One region of the Mesorhizobium sp. M0062 genome, then DNA from elsewhere that is predicted to be linked to it. Evidence: predicted binding sites of a transcription regulator. Region 1 holds the regulator's gene; each other region holds the start of a gene.

Evidence for each region. Region 1 encodes LexA, which represses DNA repair genes until DNA is damaged. Its sites were predicted from a motif close to TGTTCNNNNTGTGTTCNG; they were not measured.
Region 2: parE (DNA topoisomerase IV subunit B) is a predicted target of LexA. The motif match lies at 4,065-4,082, and genes of this name have one in related genera.
Region 3: NKJ64_RS04395 (PA0069 family radical SAM protein) is a predicted target of LexA. The motif match lies at 3,015-3,032, and genes of this name have one in related genera.

The regions. Positions count from the first base shown of each region.
Region 1 covers NZ_JAMYUO010000006.1:249,391-256,645, reverse strand. Annotated here, with positions in the region: gene arr (NAD(+)--rifampin ADP-ribosyltransferase) at 321-737, shown strand; gene NKJ64_RS10600 (ComEC/Rec2 family competence protein) at 849-3,305, shown strand; gene lexA (transcriptional repressor LexA) at 3,299-4,081, opposite strand; gene NKJ64_RS10590 (GntR family transcriptional regulator) at 4,287-5,051, opposite strand; gene kynU (kynureninase) at 5,219-6,466, shown strand; gene kynA (tryptophan 2,3-dioxygenase) at 6,573-7,255, opposite strand, start outside.
Region 2 covers NZ_JAMYUO010000007.1:165,945-173,199, reverse strand. Annotated here, with positions in the region: gene NKJ64_RS11545 (FUSC family protein) at 1-1,837, opposite strand, end outside; gene parE (DNA topoisomerase IV subunit B) at 1,940-3,994, opposite strand; gene cpaB (Flp pilus assembly protein CpaB) at 4,252-5,157, shown strand; gene NKJ64_RS11530 (type II and III secretion system protein family protein) at 5,236-6,636, shown strand; gene NKJ64_RS11525 (hypothetical protein) at 6,641-6,907, shown strand; gene NKJ64_RS11520 (CpaE/TadZ family protein) at 6,953-7,255, shown strand, end outside.
Region 3 covers NZ_JAMYUO010000003.1:17,940-25,194, reverse strand. Annotated here, with positions in the region: gene NKJ64_RS04410 (F0F1 ATP synthase subunit B) at 1-178, shown strand, start outside; gene NKJ64_RS04405 (F0F1 ATP synthase subunit B) at 189-680, shown strand; gene rnhB (ribonuclease HII) at 933-1,631, opposite strand; gene NKJ64_RS04395 (PA0069 family radical SAM protein) at 1,786-2,940, opposite strand; gene NKJ64_RS04390 (glycosyltransferase) at 3,092-3,595, shown strand; gene NKJ64_RS04385 (hypothetical protein) at 3,849-4,823, shown strand; gene NKJ64_RS04380 (GFA family protein) at 4,813-5,244, opposite strand; gene moaB (molybdenum cofactor biosynthesis protein B) at 5,369-5,923, opposite strand; gene NKJ64_RS04370 (4-(cytidine 5'-diphospho)-2-C-methyl-D-erythritol kinase) at 5,910-6,803, opposite strand; gene NKJ64_RS04365 (membrane protein) at 6,830-7,015, opposite strand; gene NKJ64_RS04360 (S49 family peptidase) at 7,088-7,255, opposite strand, start outside.

The DNA of each region.
Region 1 (7,255 bases):
CGTCAACTGGCGCTGGAGCCTTGTAGCACAAAATCTGTTCGCACCCTCCGCGCAACCTCGTTTGACAGCAGCGTCAATGTCTGGGTTTCATTCGGCTGCAGCGTCCGTCACAGTGCCTGGAACATCGCTGCGACGGTGGTAGCCCCCTCTGACGAGCGGACATTTCTTCACGGATGCGGCACTGCCCGACTACAACGCCGCCGTGACAGCGTTGGCTTGGTCACGCATATAGACCTTTCTGCAATCATTATCGTGAACACCGCAACTGTGTGCAGGCCGGTCTCGCCACGAAGGAGGCATGATTGAAAGAAGGACTACCGATGACCGAAAACGCCGACCATACGGAGGGTGATCCGTTCTACCATGGTACCCGGGCGGATTTGAAACCCGGGGATCTGCTGAGCGTCGGCCACCCTTCCAATTTCAGAGGTAAACCACTGTCATGGATCTATTTCACCCAGACACTGGAAGCCGCCATCTGGGGAGCAGAGCTTGCAACGGGTGACGGTCGTCAAAGGATTTACATCGTAAAGCCGACGGGGTTTTTTATGGATGACCCTAACCTGACCGACAAAAAATTTCCCGGTAATCCGACGAAATCCTACCGCTCCCGTGATCCGTTGCTCATCCTGGGTGAACTCGGTGAATGGCAGGGTCATACACCGGAACAATTGAAGGCAATGCACGATGGGCTTGCTCGCCTGAGGGCGGAGGGCCAGGATATGATTGAGGATTGAGCGTCCTTGCCAGGTGATGGTCGATTCCGGCGCGGTGGACGTGATCACGCGGACTTTCGCGCTTTGCGCGTTCATGTAGCATAGGGGTCTGGGGCGCAAGGGGCAGACCCGATGGCTGGACGTGGCCGGGGCACGAAGGAAGGCGAAGGCGCCGAGGCAAGCGTCAGCGAACGCTCGCTGTTTGCCGATAGTCCCTATGCCGAGCCGCTGCCCCTCGCGCTGCCTGAGCCGCATCCCGGCGTCGCGCCTGCGCTGCCCGGTGGCGCGTTGCCGGCGCAAGTCACAGCGCCCGGATCTATCGCCCGTCTGCGCAGACGGCTTCGCCGTCCGTCATGGCCCGCGCTCCGCCGCAGCCTTGCCGTGGCCGCCAACACGGAGCTCGACCGGGGCGTCGCCTTCCTGCTGGTGCCGGTTTTCCTGGCGGCCGGCGTCATCATTTATTTCTCGCTGGCCGGCGAGCCCGGCTTTGCGCAGCCAATCGCCATTGTGGTGCTGGCGACATGTTGCGCCCTCGCCACGCGATCGCGGCCGAGGACGCATCTGTTCTGCATGGCCGCGATGCTGTGCGCGCTCGGCGTCGTCGCCGCCAAAGTCGAGACTTGGCGCGCCGGAACGCAGATGCTCGGCTCCGAGATTCAGACACGGCTGACCGGCCGCGTCGTCAGTCTCGAACAGATGGAAAGCGGCCGCATCAGGCTGACGCTCGATGTGGTTTCGACCGCTTACCCCGAGCTGCGCTACGCCCCGGAGCGGGTCAGGCTCTCGGCGCGGACCGTTCCCGCCGATATGACCGCCGGCTCCCTGATCACCGGCTATGCCAGGCTGTTGCCGCCGACCGGTCCGGTGCGGCCGGAGAGCTACGATTTCTCCTTCGACAGCTATTTCACCGGTATCGGCGGCAGCGGCTTCTTTCTCGGCAATCCGAAAACCATTGCTACGCAGGGACCGCCGCCGCTGACCGCGCGGCTCTCCTCGGCAATCGAGAACGCGCGCGAAAACATTGCCGACCATATCAGGGGCAAAATCGGCGGCGCCGAAGGCGAGATTGCCGCGGCGTTGATTGTCGGGGTGCGCGCCGGCATCCCGGACGAGGTCAACGAAGCGATGCGGCGCACCGGCATCTACCACATCATCTCCATCTCCGGCCTGCACATGGCGCTGGTTGCCGGCACCATCATGGCGTTGCTGCGTGGCGCCTTTGCGCTGTTTCCCGATTTCTCTTCGCGCCGCCCAGTCAAGAAATATGCAGCAGTGGCAGCACTCGTCTCCATCGCCGCCTATCTCGTCATTTCAGGCGTCGTGGTTGCCGCCGAGCGCAGCTTCATCATGCTGGCGGTCATGCTTGTCGCCGTGCTGTTTGATCGCGCCGCACTCACCATGCGCAATCTGGCGATCTCCGCCATTGCCGTCATCCTGGTGTCGCCGCACGAGGTGGTCGGTCCCAGCTTCCAGATGTCGTTTGCTGCCACCGCCGCCCTTGTCGGCGCCTATGCCGGCGGGGCCGATTACCGCGCCGACAAGGTGAGAACGCCGCCGGCAAAGCGCTCCTTCGTCGGCTTCCTGTCGCGAAAATTCGCGCTGGCCATGGGCGGCCTCGCCATGACCTCGATCATCGCCGGCAGTGCAACCTTGCTGTTCGCCATCTGGCATTTTCAGCGTGTGTCGCCGCTCAGCCTGATCGCCAATCTGGCCGTGATGCCGATTGTTTCGTTGATCGTCATGCCTTTTGCCGTGCTCAGCGCACTGGCGATGCCGTTCGGCGCCGACGGGCCGTTCCTCTATGTGATGGGCAAGGGTCTGATGGCGATGATCGCTATATCGGCCTGGATTTCCGAGCGCTCGCCGGTCGACGCCGTCGGGCTGATCTCCATCCGCTCGGTGCTGTTGGTGGCGGTCGCCCTCGTCATCGCCACCATGGCCACCACCTGGCTCAGGTTGGCGGCCGTGCCTTGCGCGCTGGCCGGCCTGTTGACGGTGCCGCAGGTGCTTACGCCCGACGTGCTCATATCCGAGGATGCGCATCTGGTGGCCATGCCGATCGGTGGCGGCGAACTCGCCCTCAACCGCGAACGCTCCAACGAATTCACCACGGACAATTGGAAACGGGCGCTGCGGGCCAAAACCATTATCCCACCTGAGATTTTCGAGGCAACAGATACGCGGTTCGATCTCGATCCGCTCGATCTGCCGCCCGGCTCGCCCTTCTATTGCACCGGCGATCTCTGTATCGCCCGGCACCCTTCCGGAGCCATTGTAGCGCTTGCGAAAGACCGCAAGACGGCGCGGCCGGCCTGTGCCTTCGCGAGCCTGATCGTCATCGATGACGCCACCGCCTACAATCCGTGCCGCGACCCGCTGGTGCTGGTCGTGACGAAGAAACAGCTGGCCCGCGACGGCAGCGCCGCCGTCTTCTTCGATCCGCAATCGGCAGCTGCAGCGCCAACCATCCGCTTCGCCGTCGACAAGCCGTATCGCCCCTGGCACGAGCAACGCCGCTTCTCCCGCGAAGCGCGCGGCCTGCCGCCTTACAACCAGCGTGAAAAGTACAAACCCAAGCCGGCTCAGTAGCGCCGGATCAATCCGACAAGCTTGCCCTGCACCTTCACCCTGTCCGGTCCAAAAATGCGGGTCTCGTAGGCCGGGTTGGCGGCTTCCAGGGCGATCGAGGCGCCCTTGCGGCGGAAGCGTTTCAGGGTCGCTTCCTCATCGTCGACCAACGCCACCACGATCTCGCCGGGGCTGGCTGTGTCGGCATTGCGGATGATGACCGTGTCGCCATCGAAAATGCCGGCCTCGATCATCGAATCGCCCTTGACCTCGAGCGCGTAGTGTTCGCCGCCCATGATCATATCGGGCGGCACCGAGATCGAATGGGTCTGATGCTGGATGGCGTCGATCGGCACGCCGGCGGCGATGCGTCCCATAACCGGGATTGAAATCGCGGAAACGGCATCGTCATTGCCGGCCGACATCGAACGCGACGGCGAGCCCGGCTTGATCTGGCGGCCGAGACCGCCTTGGCCCAACGCGCCTTGTCCTTGGCCGCCTTGCCCTTGGCCGGTTTGACCAAGACTGCCCTGAATGACGCTCGGCGAAAACTTCCTCGCCGCATTGAGGCCTGGTGCGATCGAGTCGGGCAGCCGCAGCACTTCCAGCGCGCGCGCCCGGTTCGGCAGCCGGCGAATGAAACCGCGCTCCTCAAGCGCCGTGATCAGGCGGTGGATGCCGGACTTGGAGGCGAGGTCGAGCGCTTCCTTCATCTCGTCGAAGGACGGCGGGATTCCGCTCTCCTTCAGGCGTTCATGGATGAACATCAGAAGCTCATGTTGTTTGCGCGTCAGCATCGCGGCCCCCAAGGGTTCTGAAACCAGAATCAGAAAAAACAAACCCAGAACAAACACTATCTGTTCCAGTTGTGTTCCGCAACCTTTTAAAGTTTAATGAATGTGTTGACGTTTTGTTCAGCGTAACGTTCGGCGCTGCGAGCGCCGCTCGTAGTCGTTGGCCGGCAACGGGGTGAAACGAAGACAAAGTGCCCTGCGTCGTCGGCTACGATCGCCGCTTCCTTTTCGGACGGGGCTGCGCAGCATCCGCGCCGGGTTCACTCTGGGCATAGACCTGCAGCGTGTAGCCGATGTGAGCGGTCATCAGAGTTTTCGCACGTTCGACGTCGCGATCGAGGGCCGCTTCCATCAGGGCGGTATGGTGTTCGATCGCCACGGCGTCGCGCAGGGCCGCCACGGCCTTCCGGTGGCCATCCGTGCGGCCGGCGGCGGCGCGCAGCGTCGGGGCCAGACCCAGAAAGCGGTGATGGCGATGCAATTGGTCGGAAATCGTCGCATTGAAGCGCAGCAGCCAGCTGGATGTCGCGGCACTGAGCAGCGCCGCATGGAAGGCATCGTGTTTTTCGTACCACGCGTCGACCGCATCATCCGATGGATCGTCGAGAACAGACCCGCACCGTGAGAGACGATAGTGGGCGGCAACGACCGCGTCTTCCCACTCACGGTCGCCCTCCTCGATCGATTCCACCAGCAGGGGCAGTTCGACCACCAGCCGCGCACGCGCCAAATCCTCGAGCTCCGCCCGAGAGACGGGAGCGACCGCAAACCCGCGGTTGCTGATGGCGGTCACAAGCCGTTCCGCCTCCAGCCGCGACAGCGCCTCGCGCAACGGCGTCCAGCCGATGCCGTAGGTGTTGCGCAGCGTGCTCAGCTTCAACGGCGCGGCAGGCGCCAGCCGGGTCGCAAGAATATCGCGCCTGAGCAGGCGATAGGCCGCTTCCGTCTTCGAGGTCTGCTCGTCATCCAGCATCGTGATCCATCAGACATAAACGCTCGGCGGATCATTATATATCAAAGCCTTTCAATGGGTGAATTATATATAATGTTTGACAGTTCAAGGGCGACCACTCAAGATCGCCGGCATGTTTGGGCGGCAGGCTCCGCCGCGCGCGTTTGTCCATGGAGGGGCGCCGGATCATGAGCACGACACCCGATCTCGCTACAATCGAAGCAATGGATGCCGCCGATCCGCTGCGCTCGATGCGCGAACGCTTTGTCTTGCCGCAAGGCGTGATTTATCTCGACGGCAATTCCCTGGGCGCCGCGTCAGCGGTCGTCTTCAGCGAACTGCAGCAGGCCGCCACGCAGGAATGGGCGCACGATCTCATTCGCGCCTGGAACACCGCCGGCTGGTTCAACATGCCGGTGGAACTCGGAGATCAGCTCGGGCGACTGATCGGCGCGGCTGATGGGCAGACGGTGGTCTGCGACACAACCTCGATCAACATCTACAAGCTGCTGCACGCAGCGCTCGGCATGCGGCCGGATCGGTCGGTCATCGTTGCCGAGGGCGACAGTTTCCCGACCGACCTCTACATGGCCGAAGGCGTCGCCTCGACCCGGCCGGGAACGCGGCTGCGGCTGGAGGGCGTCGACGCGGCCGCAATCGAGGAGCTGATCGACGACAGCGTTGCCGTCATCCTGGTCAACCACGTCAACTACAAATCCGGCCAGTTGCGCGACATGGCGGCGCTGACGCGCAAGGCACATGACGCCGGCGCGCTGATCATCTGGGATCTCTGCCACACGGCCGGCGCCTTGCCGGTCGAACTTGACCGTGCCAATGCCGATTTCGCCGTCGGCTGCACCTACAAATACCTCAATGGCGGCCCGGGCTCGCCAGCCTTCATCTACGCGGCCGAGCGCCACCATGACGATGCCCACCAGCCGCTCAGCGGCTGGTGGGGCCATGCGCGGCCCTTTGCCTTCGAGCAGGGCTTTGCCGTCGGCAGCGGCATTCGCCGCTTCCTGTGCGGAACGCAGCCGGTGCTGTCGATGCGGGCGCTCAAGGGCGCGCTCGATATCTGGAACGACGTCGATATGGCGGCGGTGCGCAGAAAAAGCATCGCGCTGACCGACCTGTTTATCCAGCTCGTCGAAGCCAGATGCGGCGCCTACGGGCTTGAACTGGAAAGTCCTCGCGACGGCAGCCAGCGCGGCAGCCAGGTGTCGTTCCTCCATCCGCATGGCTATCAGGTGATGCGCGCGCTGATCGAGCGCGGCGTGATCGGCGATTTCCGGGCGCCGTCGACCATCCGTTTCGGCTTCACGCCGCTCTATGTCGGATATGGCGATGTCTGGCAGGCGGTCGAAGTCCTGGAGGATATTCTGCGCACCGGCGCCTGGCAGGACGCCCGCTTCGCGGTGAAGACCGCGGTCACCTGAGGAACTAGAGCAATTTCAGGAAAAGTGTGAAGCGGTTTTCCGTCCGCAATTGCGTCAAATCAAAGAGCTAGAGCATTTCGCCGTTTACGTTAAACGGTGAAATGCTCTAGAGCCGGGTGCGGACCGTCCAGAGCTCCGGAAACAGCACAACCTCCAGCATCTTCTTCAGATAGGAGGCGCCTGAGGTGCCGCCCGTGCCGCGCTTCAAGCCGATGATGCGCTCGACCGTGGTGACGTGGTTGAAGCGCCAGCGGCGGAAGTAATCCTCGAAGTCGACCAGCTTCTCGGCCAGTTCGTAGAGCATCCAGTAGCGCTGCGGGTCGCGGTAGACGGTTTGCCAGGCAGCCAGCACGTCTTCGTTCTCGACGCGCGTCTCGCGCCAGTCCGTGCGCCCGGCATCGGCGCCGATGTCGAAGCCATTGCGCGCCAAAAGCAGAAGCGCCTCGTCGTACAGCGACGGCGTGGCCAGGATCGCTTCCAGCCTGTCCGTAAGATCGGGCCGGTGCTTGTGCGGCCCGAGCATGGCTAGGTTGCGGTTGCCGGCCATGAACTCGATAGCGCGGTACTGCCACGACTGGAAGCCCGAGGATTGGCCGAGCGCGTCGCGAAACTCGGTGTATTCGCTTGGCGTCATCGTGCGCAGCACGTCCCAGGCATTGTTGAGCTGCTCGAAGATGCGCGCGACGCGAGACAGCATCTTGAAGCTCGGTTCGAGGCGGTCGGCGCGGATAGAGCGGATCGCGGCGCCGATCTCGTGCAAAGCGAGCTTCATCCACAATTCCGATGTCT
Region 2 (7,255 bases), on a different contig from region 1:
GAGTGGACGGGCTCTGCTGCGCGGCGCGCAGACGCAGGATTTCAAGGCCGACGGTAACGGCGGCGACCCCGCCGCCCAGAATCGCATCGCCTTTCCTGCCGGCATTCTGCAAGAGCGGCATCAGCTGGTTGATGCGGTCATAGGCCAGGCTCTCGAAGGCCGAACGCCGCGGCACCCGCTCATGCAGGCACAGCCGCGCCAGATCCTCGCGCATGGCCCGCACGATGCGGTTGGCCGCGCGCCATGGATCCACCGGCAGCACCACGATGAAGACGCCGATCGCCAGCAGGATGCCGACCAGCACCGACGCCGAGCCGGCGAAAAACGGGCCTGGGGCATAGGTCATCGCCTGATGCGGGCTGAGGAAGGCGAGGAAATTGATGGCAAAGGCCGTCGCCACGCCGACGGTGCGCGGATTGGCCATGCCCAGCGCCGTCGGTACCAGGATCGGCACGACAAACAGCGTGAACCAGCCGAAGCCGGGCAAAGCAGGCAGCGCGACCTGGCCGACAAGGAAGGCAAAGGGCAAAGCCAGCAGCGTTCCCTTGAAGAAGCCCCAGGACACCCGCACCGGGTCAGGCCGCGCGGCGAAAAGACTGGAGACGACGGCAACGAGGATGACGGTGCCGGCCGCGTCGGACCATTTCGTCGTCAGCCAGAAGGCGGCGACCGCCAACGTGGCAAGGCCGGCGCGTATGGCATTGCGCGAAGCCCCGGGATAATCGCGGTGCACCACCAGCGCAGGCGGCTGCCTGTTGCTCCGGCTGGGGCCCGTCACCGGTGCGCGCAGGGCGTCGAGGCCGCGCAGCACCTGCTTGAAGGCTTCGGCGAAATCGGCGGCGATGGTGAGGCGGGTTATGGTGCCGACCCTGTCGTCGCCCTGATCGGTCGAGGCGTCGGGCATTTGCCGGGCCTTGCCGGCAATCGCGTCGAGCCGCGTCACCCAGGGCGACGTGTCCTCCAGCGCCTCGGGCGTGGCTGCCAGTTCGCTGACCAGCGACTGCAGTTCGGAGCGCACCGGAATGAGCGCTGCGTTTTTCGGCGCGGCGTGAGAATGCAGCGCGCGTGCCGCCGACAGCGCCGACAGAAGCTGACCGATGGTGAGGCGGACCGGATGGGCGCGGGTGGCGAAGCTCGGGGCTTCGAGCCGGGCATAGGTGCGCATCTCGGCCAGCATCTGGGCGTCCGTGATCAGCTTGCCGTGCAGGCCGGCCAGTCTCGCCGGGTCGCCGCCGGAAAAAGCGCCGCCCGCATAGGTTGCAAGGTCGAGGATGCTGCGCTTCAGCCTGGAGATGATGGCGTCAGCGGCCAGCTTGGGCAGGATCAGCCGGCTGGTCAGGCCGGCGCAGACGATGCCGAGCACGATCTCGGCGCAGCGCGCGACAGCGAGATCGACGATCACATGCGGCTGGCCGAAAGCCGGCAGCCCAATGATCATCGCGGTATAGCCGGCAAGTGCGGCGCCATAGGCTTCCGGATTGCGCAGCAGCGACGAAACCAGCGTGCACAGCCCAATCCAGACGGACAGCGCCGTGACCAGCAGCCAGGGATTGGTGCCGAAAACCGAGGTGATGCCGATCGCCGCAAGTCCACCGGCCAGCGTGCCGAGCAGCCGGTAAAAACCTTTCGCCAGCACCATGCCGGCGACCGGCTGGGCGACGATGAAGACCGTCATCATCGCCCATTGCGGGTGGTCGAGTTTTAGCGCGTAAGCAGCGAGAAGCGCGATCAGACCGGCCGAAACCGTGCGCAGGGCGAAAATCCAATCCGAGCGCGTCGGCTGCGTCAGGCCCGCCAAACTGGTTTCGAAGTAGCTCTTCAGCCGCGCCCAGATCATAAGCTGGTCTCCGTATCGGAAGCGCAGGCTAGAGCAGTTCCAGGAAAAGTGTGAAACGGTTTTCCGCCCGGAACTGCGTCAAAACGAAGAGTTGGCCAGCGCTCAGATATCCAGCACTTCCGTCGCGGCGAATTCGGCGCGTTCCTGGATGAAGCGGAAGCGGGCTTCCGGCTTGGTGCCCATCAGCGCGTCGACAGCATCCTTGGTCGCGGCCACGGCGTCGATGACATCGACCCTGAGCAGCGTGCGCTTCCTCGGGTCCATGGTGGTTTCCTTGAGCTGCGCGGCCATCATCTCGCCCAGGCCCTTGAAGCGGCCGATCTCGACCTTGGCGCGGCCGGTGAATTCGGTGCGCAACAGCTCGTCCTTGTGCGCATCGTCCCTGGCATAGGCAACCTTGCCGCCTTGCCGGATCGAATAGAGCGGCGGCACCGCCAGATAGAGATGGCCGCCATTCACCAGATTCGGCATTTCCTGGTAGAAGAAGGTGATCAGCAGCGAGGCTATGTGAGCGCCGTCGACGTCGGCGTCGGTCATGATGATCACGCGGTCGTAGCGCAAATCCTCGTCGCGGTATTTCGAGCGCGTGCCGCAGCCGAGCGCCTGAATCAGGTCCGAAATCTGCTGGTTGGCGGCTAGCTTGTCGTTGCCGGCGCTGGCGACGTTGAGGATTTTTCCGCGCAGCGGCAGCACCGCCTGGCTGGCGCGGTCGCGCGCCTGCTTGGCCGAGCCGCCGGCCGAGTCGCCTTCGACGATGAACAGTTCGGCGCCCGCGGCGGCATTCTGCGTGCAGTCGGCGAGCTTGCCGGGAAGGCGCAGCTTGCGCACCGCGCTCTTGCGCGACACTTCCTTTTCCTGGCGCCGGCGCACCCGCTCGTCGGCGCGCGCAATCACCCATTCCAGCAGCTTGGAGGCTTCCTGCGGATTGTCGGCCAGCCAGTGGTCGAAGGGATCGCGGATGGCGGTCTCGACAATGCGAATGGCTTCGATCGTTGCCAGCCTGTCCTTGGTCTGGCCGACGAATTCCGGCTCGCGAATAAACACCGACAGCATGCCTGCCGCCGAGATCATCACGTCTTCGGAGGTGACGATCGAGGCGCGCTTGTTGCCGACCAGGTCGGCATAGGCCCGAAGCCCGCGCGTCAGCACATTGCGAAAGCCGGCCTCATGCGTGCCGCCTTCGCCGGTCGGGATGGTGTTGCAGTAGGAGTTGACGAAGCCGTCACCGCCGAACCAGGTCACCGCCCATTCCAGCGAACCGTGGCCGCCCTGCTTCTCGCTCTTGCCGGCGAAGATTTCGCGGGTCACCTGGAAATCATCGCCGAGCGATGCCTTGAGATAGTCCTTCAAGCCGCCGGGGAAATGGAACTCCGCCTTGGCCGGCGTCTGGTCCTTTTCCTTGATCAGCGATGGGTCGCAGCTCCAGCGGATCTCGACGCCGCCGAACAGATAGGCTTTCGAGCGGGTCATGCGATAGAGCCGCGCCGGCTCGAAGGCGGCGCCCTTGCCGAAAATCTGCTCGTCGGGATGGAAGCGGATTTTGGTGCCGCGCCGGTTGTGCACTTCGCCGAGCTGCTCCAGCCCGCTCACCGGAACGCCGCGCGAGAACCTTTGGCGGTAAAGCTGGCGACCGCGCGCGACCTCGACTTCGAGATGGTCCGACAGCGCATTGACGACCGAGACGCCGACACCGTGCAGACCGCCGGAGGTCTCATAGACCTTGCTATCGAACTTGCCGCCCGAATGCAGCGTCGTCATGATGACTTCGAGCGCCGGTTTCTTGAATTTCGGATGCGGATCGACCGGAATGCCGCGGCCATTGTCGGTGACGGTCAGAAACCCGTCGGCCGACAGCTCGACATCGATGAAGGTGGCATGGCCGGCGACCGCCTCGTCCATCGAATTATCGATGACCTCGGCAAACAGATGGTGCATCGCCTTGTCGTCGGTGCCGCCAATATACATGCCCGGACGGCGCCGCACCGGCTCCAGCCCCTCCAGCACCTCGATGTCGGCGGCACTATAGCCCTCGCTGCCGTCCTTGGTCGCAACGGAACGTTTCGTGGCCTGCAGCAGCGGGTCGGCCGGCCGCGCCGGTGTCCGAGCCGATTGGGGCTGCTTTTCCAGATTGCCGAAAAGATCGTTGTTGTCGTCCATGCCTGCCATAGAATCCGGTGCCGCGAATCACCCGTCGATACTGCCACGCTTTTCGGCGCCAAGCGACGGAAGTTCCTGTTACGTTCGGGGATTAAACCCTTCTTATCCTAAAACCTTTCGATAACCAAGCCGGCGGAAATAGGTCCAGCGAGAGCGGCCGCGATTCCTGAATCTTTAACAAAGCGGCCTAGCGTCGCCTCAACAAAACAAAAGACCACGAATGTCAGGGGTTGGTTGTGAGGGGCAAGGCCATAACGATGATTGGCATCGCTGCCGTCTTCGGCGCGATTTCAATCTTTGCCGCGGATTTCTGGGTGAAAAGCCAGGCCAAGGCCGATGCCGAAGAGAAAACGGCGTCGATCCCGGCGCCCGCCGTCCCCAAGGTCGTCTTCAAGACCATAGTGGTGGCCAACGCGCCGCTGCGTTACGGCATGGAGCTTGACCGGGCGCAGCTCAGCGAAATCCCATGGTCCGAGGATTCGGTGCCGCAGGGCGCGTTCACCACAGTCAATGCATTGCTCGCCGAAGGCAGCCGCGTGGTATTGTCGCCGATCGAGGTCAACGAGCCGGTGCTGATCAGCAAATTGTCGGGGCCGAACGGCCGCGCGACGCTATCAAACATGATGACGCCCGGCATGCGGGCGGTGACAATCCGCACCGACGAGATCGCCGGTGTCGGCGGCTTCGTCATGCCGGGCGACCGGGTCGACGTGGTGCTGACACGCGATGCGGGCGAAATCCAGGAAGTGGCCAAGAACGCACAGGGCGCTGCCGGATCGACCGTTACCTCCGAGATTGTCGTCTCCGACGCCAAGGTGCTGACCGTGGGGCAGGGCGCCGACGAGCGCCAGACCGCACCGCAGATCGCCAATTCCGTCACCATCGAGGTGACGACCGAAGGCGCGCAGAAAGTGGCGCTTGCCCGCACCGTCGGCACCTTGTCGCTGTCGCTCCGCTCGGCCGCAGACGGAGGGGCCGCCAAGGACGGCGTCACCACCATCTCGTCCTTCGGCGGATCGGTCGCCTCCGGCGTCCAGGCCGCTGCCGGCGCGCTGTTCACTGCCGCGACCAAGGAGCCTGAGAAGCCGAAATTCAAGACGATCATCGTGACGCGCGGCACGCAGGTCGAAGAATACCAGGTTCCTGCGCGGGACCAGCAATAACTGCCGGTGGGGACCGGGCGAGGGACGGGACAGATGTCGGGACTTCATGCATTTCGAACTACGAAAGGGCTGCGCCCAATGCGGGCGCTTGCGGTGGGGGCTTGCCTGGCCGCGGCCGCAATGCTCGGCCTCAGTGCGCCAGCCAAGGCCGACAACGATATCGTCCATGTCTCGTCCACAACGAATGCGTCGATCAAGGTAGCCAAGGGCAAGCCGAAGACGGTCATGACCAATGCCGCCTTCTACCAGATCGTCATCGGCGATCCGGAGATCGCCAACGTCAATCCGCTGACCGACAAATCCTTCTATGTGCTGGGCAACAATCTCGGCACCACCGGCATCGCGCTGTTCGACGAGAACAAGCAGTTGGTCGGCACCGTCGACATCGAGGTGACGCTGGACACCGACCAGCTGGCCAGCACCATTCGCGCCAGCGTGCCGGACGCCAAGATCAAGGTCGGCTCGGCCAATGGCCGCGTCGTGCTGTCGGGCGAGGCCGATGACGCGGTCGCCGCCGAGAAGGCAAGCAAGATCGCCAGCCGCTTCTCCGGCAATGAAGAAGTGATCAATTCGGTCAACATCTCGTCCTCGCAGCAGGTTCAGCTCAACGTCCGCTTCGTCGAGATCAATCGCCAGGCCGGACAGGATCTCGGCGCCAAATACAGCGCCAATTTCGCTTACGGCATTGGCGGGCGCGACGTCACCCTCGATCCTGGCACGGTGCCGGGAGCCGGCAATGGCGAGATCATCGGCCGGCTGCTGTCCAACGGCCTGTCGATCGACGTCGCCATCAAGGCGCTGGAGGAACGTGGTCTCGCCAGGCGGCTGGCCGAGCCGAACCTGATCGCCCGCTCGGGCCAGACGGCAAGCTTCCTCGCCGGCGGCGAGTTCCCGATCCCGGTCTCCGAGGACAATGGCAAGATTTCCGTCAGCTACAAGAAATACGGCGTCAGCCTCGACTTCACGCCGACGGTTCTCAAGGACGGGCTGGTGAGCCTCGACATCGCGCCGGAAGTGTCCTCGATCGACGCTTCGGCCTCCTACAATATCGGCAATATCTCGGTCCCGGGCTTTATCGTGCGCCGCGCCAAAACATCCGTCGACCTGAAGAATGGCCAGAGCTTCATGATCGCCGGCCTGCTGCAGTCACAGAACGACATTACCACATCGCGTCTACCCGGCCTCGGCAAGCTGCCGGTGCTCGGCTCGCTGTTCTCCTCCAAATCCTATCAGCGGCGCGAGACCGATCTGGTGATCATCGTCACCCCCTATCTGGTCAAGCCGGTCGATCCGTCGAAGAAGCTGCTCGAGCCGACCGACGGCACGCAGCCGGCCAGCAATGTCGACTATTTCCTCAACAACACCGAGGAAGTGAAATCGTCCGAAGCCAATCGTGCAGTGGCAATGGCCAGCGGCAGTACGCCACAGCCGGCCGCGGTCACCACCGTCGGGCATTTCCTCGACCTGCCGAAGGATTGAAGCCATGCGCGTGGAATCATGCATCGCCCTGCTGATCGCCGGCCTCGCCGGCGGCTGCACCAGCGACGACTATGTCCGCTCCGAGGGACCGACGATTGCCGCCGGCAACGCACAGGCCGCCAATACGGCCATGCAGATGGTCGATCCCTGGAAATACGGCGTCCAGAACACCAGGCTGCTGGTGCCGGCGCAGCGCAGTGAGGCGGCAGTCAACGCCGCCGACCAGGCTGCTGCTGCCAAGGCCGTGCAACCGACAGCGACAACCGATTGATTTGCCCCGGTGATTTGACCGGGAATGACCTGACAGGCTGACAAAATGGCAAGCGGCATCAAGACCAAGAAGATCCTGCTGGTGTCCAGCGACCGGACCTTTGCGCAGGATACGCGCACCGCGTTCGCGGCCTCGGAGGTGATCCAGCTTTCGACCGTCGAGAAGAACATTACCGAACTGCGCGGCGAGGTCCAGGAAGCCGATTTCGGCGCGCTCATCGTCGACATGGATGCGGCAAAGCTGGAAGAGATCGAGTCGCTGCAGCGCATCATGCGCCGGCTTGAAGGCCGCGTTCCGGTGGTCGTCGTCACCCAGGAATTCAACGCAGCCGCAGTGCGTATCCTGGTG
Region 3 (7,255 bases), on a different contig from region 1:
CGCCCTCGACAAGAAGCTCGGCGAGGCGGAGGCCAGCATTGCTTCCATCAAGGCCAACGCCATGAAGGAAGTCGGCACGATTGCCGAGGACACCGCTTCAGCCATCGTCGATGCGCTTGTCGGCGGCAAGACCAGCAAGGCCGAGATCTCGGCTGCGGTCAAATCCGTGGCCCGGTGAGGAGCACATTATGGACGCCACATCTCTCGCAACGCTCTGGGCAACGGTTGCCCTCGTCATTTTCCTCGGCGTTGCCGTTTACATCAAGGTGCCGGGCCTGATCGCCAAGTCGCTCGACGCCCGCGCGACCAAGATCAGCGACGAGCTTGCGGAAGCCCGCCGGTTGCGCGAAGAGGCCCAGCAACTGCTCGGCCAATACCAGAAGAAGCGCAAGGAAGCCGAGCAGGAGGCCGCAGCCATCGTCGCTGCCGCCAAGCGCGAAGCCGACATGCTTGCCGCCGAGGCGCACAAGAAGACCGAAGACTATGTCACCCGCCGCACCGCGCTTGCCGAGCAGAAGATCGGCCAGGCCGAGCGCGAAGCCGTCGCCGAAGTGCGCGCCAGCGCCGTCGACATCGCTGTCGAGGCGGCCCGCACGCTGCTTGCCGGCAAGATCGACGCCAAGGCCGGCGCCGACCTGTTCAAGTCCGCGCTGCAGGACGTGAAGGCCAGGCTGAACTGAGCGGGATTAGCTCGCTGACATCGAGCCGCTTGGGTGACCTGGCGGCTTTTTTGTTTGGCGAGGCGTCGAAGCCGCCAATCTCCCCCTTGTGGGGGAGATGCCCGGCAGGGCAGAGGGGGGCGCTGTCCCGCCGGCGTTTCCAGATTTTCTATTTCGTGTTACGGATTCCTTGCATCGGCAGGTTTACTGAAAGGTCGCGTTCCTTCGCGCCCCCCTCTGGCCTGCCGGCCATCTCCCCCTCAAGGGGGGAGATTAGCTGTCCAACCCGACAAACCCTTCTTCTTCCACCACCTCAACCCCACCCAGCCTGAACGGCGCGAATGATGCCCGGTGCAGCCTTGCCACCGGCCCATGCGCTTCGATCGCGGTGCGGTGCCGCACGGTGGCGTAGCCCATATGGACCTCGAACCCGTAGCGCTCGTGATGGCTGCCGCAGCCGCACATCATGCGGTCGCGCATCACCTTGGCGACGATCGAGGCGGCGGCGATCGATTGCGAGCGCTGGTCGCCCTTGATCAGCGCGCGGCCTTCGCAGAGGAGGCCCGGCGGCACATCGCGGCCATCGGCCAGCGCCAGCTTCGCCTGGATCGGCAGGCCGGCAAGGGCGCGGCGCATGGCTTCCAGGCTGGCCTTGAGGATGTTGCTGCCGTCAATGCCTTCGGCGCTGACCGAGGCCATCGACACGCCGAGCGCTGACCCCAGGATTTTCAGGAACAGCGCCTCGCGCTGCAAATGGTTGAGCCGTTTGGAATCGTCGAGCCCGTCGGGAATGTTGGCGGGATCGAGGATCACGGCCGCCGCCACCACCGGCCCCGCCAGCGGACCGCGGCCGGCCTCGTCCATGCCTGCCACCGGCCACAGGCCTTCGGCCATCGCCTTCGTCTCGAAGGAGAAATCGGGCTTTTCGACGATTTCGAAAAGAAGCGGAGAATCGGAACGTGCGCGAGCCATGTTGCGGCGAGGTTCGCATCGGCTCCGATTCTCCGCAAGTCCCTCCAGGGTCGAGTGGGGCAAGACCGGGAGGGCACCGTCTGCAGGCCGGGGGACAGGCCGGACGGGATTCTTGGGTCGCCTGACAGCCACGAGGGCAGGGCAAGCGCTACTCTCAGAGCAGCATCAGCTGCTCGGTCGCCTTGGCGGCGGCGACAAACTGGTCGGTTCGGAGCGTGCGCCGCTCGGCGTTGAGGCCGAGCCGCTTGGCCGTGATCTCGAAGCGCCGGCCGATCTGCCAGGCATAGGGGCCGGCGCCTTTCATCCGCTTGCCCCATTCCGAATCATAGTCCTTGCCGTCGCGCATCGAACGGATCAGCGACATCACGTGCCGGTAGCGGTCGGGATAATGGCGCAGCAGCCAGTCCTTGAAGATCGGCGCCACCTCGAGCGGCAGGCGCAGGATGACATAGCCGGCCTCGCGGGCGCCTGCGGCGCGTGCCGAATCGAGGATGCGCTCCATCTCCTGGTCGGTCAGGCCGGGAATGATCGGCGCCACCATGACAGAGGCCGGGATGCCGGCATCGGAAAGCTGCCGGATCGCCTCAAGCCGCTTGGTCGGCGTCGACGCGCGTGGCTCCATGGTGCGCGCCAGCATGCGGTCCATCGTCGTCACCGACAGCGCCACCTTGGCCAAGCCCCGTTCGGCCATGCGCGACAAGATGTCGATGTCGCGCGTCACCAGATGGGATTTGGTGACGATGCCGACCGGATGGCCGCGCGCCTCCAGCACTTCGAGGATCTCGCGCATGATCCGGTATTGTTTCTCGATCGGCTGGTAGGGATCGGTGTTGGTGCCGATCGCGATGGTGCGCGGCTGATAGCCATCCTTCGACAGTTCCTTGTCGAGCAGCCGCGCCGCATCCGGCTTGGCAAACAGCTTCGCTTCGAAATCCAGCCCCGGCGACAGGCCCATGAAGGAATGCGTCGGCCGGGCGAAACAATAGACGCAGCCATGCTCGCAGCCGCGATAGGGGTTGATCGAGCGGTCGAAGGAAATGTCGGGCGATTCGTTGCGGGTGATGATGGTGCGCGGCTTCTCGACCTGCACTTCGGTCTTGAACGGCGGCAATTCCTCCAGCGAATTCCAGCCGTCGTCGAACACATGCCGGCTGACCGGCTCGAACCGGCCGGACGGGTTGATGCCCGCGGAACGGCCGCGGTTGCGATCCGGACGGACGCGCATGCCGCTCTGTTCGATCATCGCATTGGCCATCTCGGCTCGCCCTGCTCCGAAAGCAGCAATGTCCGCACGCACGATATGTTCCATTTTGGCCCTTTCCCAAGGACTGTCGGCTGGCTGTCGAATCGCTCTGTTCATGAAAATAATCCTATTTCGCTGATGAGAACAAAGCAAGAACTTTTTAGTTGGACCATGCAAAACTGGCGCTGCGCCGGGCTTTCCGCTATTCGGCTAAAAAATGCTCAGCGTTCTCATCGAAACCCGGGATGACGAAGAAGGCCTTGCCCGCACGCTCGCCTCATTGATCGGCGGCGCGGTCGAGGGCGTGGTACGCGATGTCATCGTCTGCGACACCGGCTCGACCGACCAGACGCATCGGGTTGCCGATCATGCCGGCTGCCATTTCGTCGCCGGCGGCATCGGCGCGGGAATCAGGCAGGCGAAGGGTGACTGGCTGCTGTTTCTCGAGCCGGGCGCAAGGCTGGCCGACGGCTGGATCGACGACGTCGTCGCTCACACGGCGCGGCAAACCATGCCGGCGCGCTTTTCCCGTGCGCGCGGCAGCCGCACGCCGTTCCTGTCACGGGTGTTTTCGGGCAACCGGGCGCTGGCCGAAGGGCTGGTCATCAGCAAGCGCCAGGCCGCTGCCCTGTCGAAGAACGCGCACAGCGCCGAAGCCCTTGCGCGCGGTCTCGCCACCAGGCGGCTCGACGCCGAAATCTGGCTGGCGCCGAAGAAGTGATGTTTCTCCCTTCTCCCCGTTCCCAGGGAGAAGGGTGCCCGAAGGGCGGATGAGGGGCAGCGTCGGCGTCCCCCCGGAATTGACACTGTCCGCTGCGCCGTCCGGCTTTTTCGCCGCAAAAACCTATTGTGCATTGCACAAAAGCTGACGCGGGATTAGCATTCCGTTGATGCGGGATATCGGGTTTGGGTAGTGCCGGAGCGGTAAGCAAGCGCCGCGTCGTCGTTGCTGCCGTTCATATCTGAGGACCCCGATGAACCTTTCGTCCCCTGACAAATCCGGCGCCCCCAGTCTAGAGGCCATTGCCCGCAACGGCAGCCTGCTCCGCCGCATCGCGGTGCGTATCCCGACCTATCTGTCCGACCTGCGCGAAAATCCCGCATGGCTGCCGATGTTCGTGCTTGCCCGCACCATGCCGGCGCGCAAACTGCACTGGCTTGGCGCCAAAGCCGCGCGCCCCGCGCAGAGTGCCGGAGCGACGATGTTCAGGGGCGTCGACCTCAAGTCGATCGTCGCGGCGCTGCGCGCCGATGGCCTGTTCTCCGGACTGGTCCTTCCGCAGGCAATCCACGAAGAGATCGCCAGCTTTGCTCAGAGCACGCCGTGCTTCGGCAATTTCGACCGCCGGCTCGAATTCATGCCCGGAGAACACGCAGAAGCCGAGAAGCGGTTCGGCCGCTCTTTGCTCAGCGGACACTATTTCGAGCGCATCCTCGGCTGCAAGGCGGCACTCGCCATCCAGAACGACCCGCTGCTGCTCGACATCGCCCAGCACTATCTGGGCGGGCAGGCAAAGCTGATCACCACGCGTGTCTGGTGGAGCTTTCCGACCGGCGAGGCTTCCGACGCCGACAAGAACCTTGCCTCGCTCGGCAAATATCATTTCGATCTCGACGACTGGCGGATGCTGAAATTCTTCTTCTATCTCAAGCCCTGCGATGCCGGCACCGGCCCGCATGTCTATGTCAAAGGCAGCCACAACAGGCGCAGCCTCAAGCACCAGTTGACGCTGCTGGTCGGCCATCCGGCGCAAGACGTGCTCAAGGTCTATGGCGACGACAGCCCGGTCACGCTGACCGGCGAGGCCGGCCTCGGCTTCGTCGAGGACCCGTTCGGCTTCCACATGGGCACCGTGCCGTCCACCACGCCACGGCTGATGATGGAGGTCGGCTTCGGCGTCTCGCCGCCCTCGCGCCGCCGCTTCCACGGCGAACCGGTCATCCGCTGAGGCCGGAGCGGATCTCGACCGGCATCCAGCGCGCTTGCCGCCGGGCAATGCGACCCTCTTTGTTCTCGGCATCATAGTCCATTGGGACCGGCTCGCGGTTGAACCGCGGCCGGTCATCCAGCGCATTGACGATGACGATCGCTCTCGGTTCGCCGTCGGTGGTCACAGCAGCGACATAGACGCCGCAGTCCCGGCAGATGAGATAATCGGCGGTGCGCAATCCGAACCGGTATCGGTGCAGCCGGGCCTCGTCCTCGACCGCGACGATCAATCGCCCCTGCGGATCGGCGGCGGCGCGCGAACCATGCCGGACACAGAACGCGCACTGGCAGGCGCGGATCTCCATCTCGGACGGCTCAATTCCGGTTTCGAAGGTCAGGTGGATGTTGCCGCAATGGCAGCCGCCGCGGTGCGCGCTCATTGGATCTCTTCCGTCTTGACTTGGCGACAGACTATCCGCCCGACGACCCGGAGGAAATGACCTCTCGAAGGCGCAGCCGCCATTCTGCCTGACAAAGGCAGCACTTGGCCGGCTTTGCCTTGGTTTACGAGGCGGCCTTGCCGCGCCGCAACTGCTCGTCCAGGCGCGGCATGATCTCGACGAAGTTGCAGGGCATGTGGCGGTAGTCGAGCTGCGGTTTCAGGATGCCGTCCCAGGCGTCCTTGCAGGCGCCGGGCGAGCCCGGCAGCACAAAGACGAAGGTGGCGTTGACGACGCCGCCCGTCGCCCGGCTCTGCACTGTCGAGGTGCCGATCTTGTCGTAGGAAATGCGGTGGAACACTTCGGAAAAGCCATCCATGCGCTTCTCGAAGATCGGCTCCAGCGCCTCCGGCGTCACGTCGCGGCCGGTAAAACCGGTGCCGCCGGTGGTGATGACGACATCGATGTCTTCGTCGCGCGACCAGCCCAGCACCTTGTCGCGGATTTTCTCCCGGTCGTCGGTGACGATGTCGCGCGCGGCCAGGACATGGCCGGCCTCGGCGATGCGATCAGCCAGCGTCTGGCCGGATTTGTCGTCGGCAAGGCTGCGCGTATCGGACACCGTCAGCACCGCGATGCGCACCGGGATGAACAGGCGGCTTTCGTCAATTTTGGTCATCGGCCCCCTCTGAAGCGATGCTTCGTGTCGCGGCGACAAACCACTCCGGTTCGCGGCTGCGGATCTCGGCGGCGGCGCGCTTGGCGACATTGCCGGTCTCGAACAGCCCGAAGCATGTCGCGCCGGAGCCCGACATGCGCGAGAATCCAGATCCGGCCCTGTTCAGCAGGGAAAGCGCTCTGCCGATGGGCGGCTGTATTGCTTGCGCCGGTTCCTCAAGATCGTTGCGGGTGATCTCCAGCCAATTGCGGACGCCGTGGAAATCGAAACCGCGCGGCAGCGGCGGCAGTCCTTCATTGTCGCGTTTTTCAAGTGCATTGAACACATCGGGCGTCGAGACGGCGACGCCGGGATTGACCAGCACCAAAGCGAGCGCCGGAAAATCCGGCACCAGCGACAGCTCGTCGCCGACGCCACGCGCAACCAGCGGTTTTGCCGCAAGACACATCGGCACGTCGGCGCCGAGCGTGAGACCGATCCGGCTCAGTTCGGCCTCGCCGATGTCGAGCCCCCAGGTCCGGACAAGACCCTGCAATACCGCCGCCGCGTCGCTCGAGCCGCCGCCGACCCCGGATGCGACCGGCAGGTTCTTTTCCAGCCGGATGGCAACCGGCGGCGTGCTCTGCTGGCCGGCCTGCCTGCGCAGCGCCTCGCGCGCCTTCACCACCAGATTGCTGTCGTCGATCGGCACGGAAGTCGCGTAACGGCCCGATACGGAGAACCGGTCGGCGTCGGCAGGCTCGATCTCGACCCTGTCGCCGAAGCGGGTGAAAACGACCAGGCTCTCGAGCAGATGATACCCGTCGGCGCGCCTGCCGCTGACGTGCAGCGCCAGATTTATCTTGGCGGGCGCAAGCCACGTCCGGGCTGCGGCATCCAAACTGTCGGCTGCTGACGGGATGATGCTCAGTCCTTGGCCAGGCGGTATTCGCCGGTCTTGGGATCCTGGACCAGCGTGCCGTTGGTGCCGTTGGCTGCCTGCTTTTCGGTGCGCCGCACCTTGGCGGTCACACGTTCGGCCTCGCGGACGAAGGTGCGGTAGCCGAAATAAGCGGCTGCGCCGACAACTGCGAAGAAAATGATCTGTGGCATTTCAAAGCTCCTCCCTCGCAAGGCGGCAAGGCAGACTGTCAAGCCCTCATGCTAGACGCTTTCCCTGCTTTTTCAAAGCCCGAAGCGAGCCCACAATGCGCGCTCTTCCGCCGCATCGATCACGCCGCTTGCGGCGGCGGCGGCAATATCGGGCGCTGAAAAGTTCGAGCCGAACAGGCCGATGCGGCCAAACAGGCCACGCGGCGCGGTGACCAGCCTGAGCTGGGTTTTCGCGCCGAA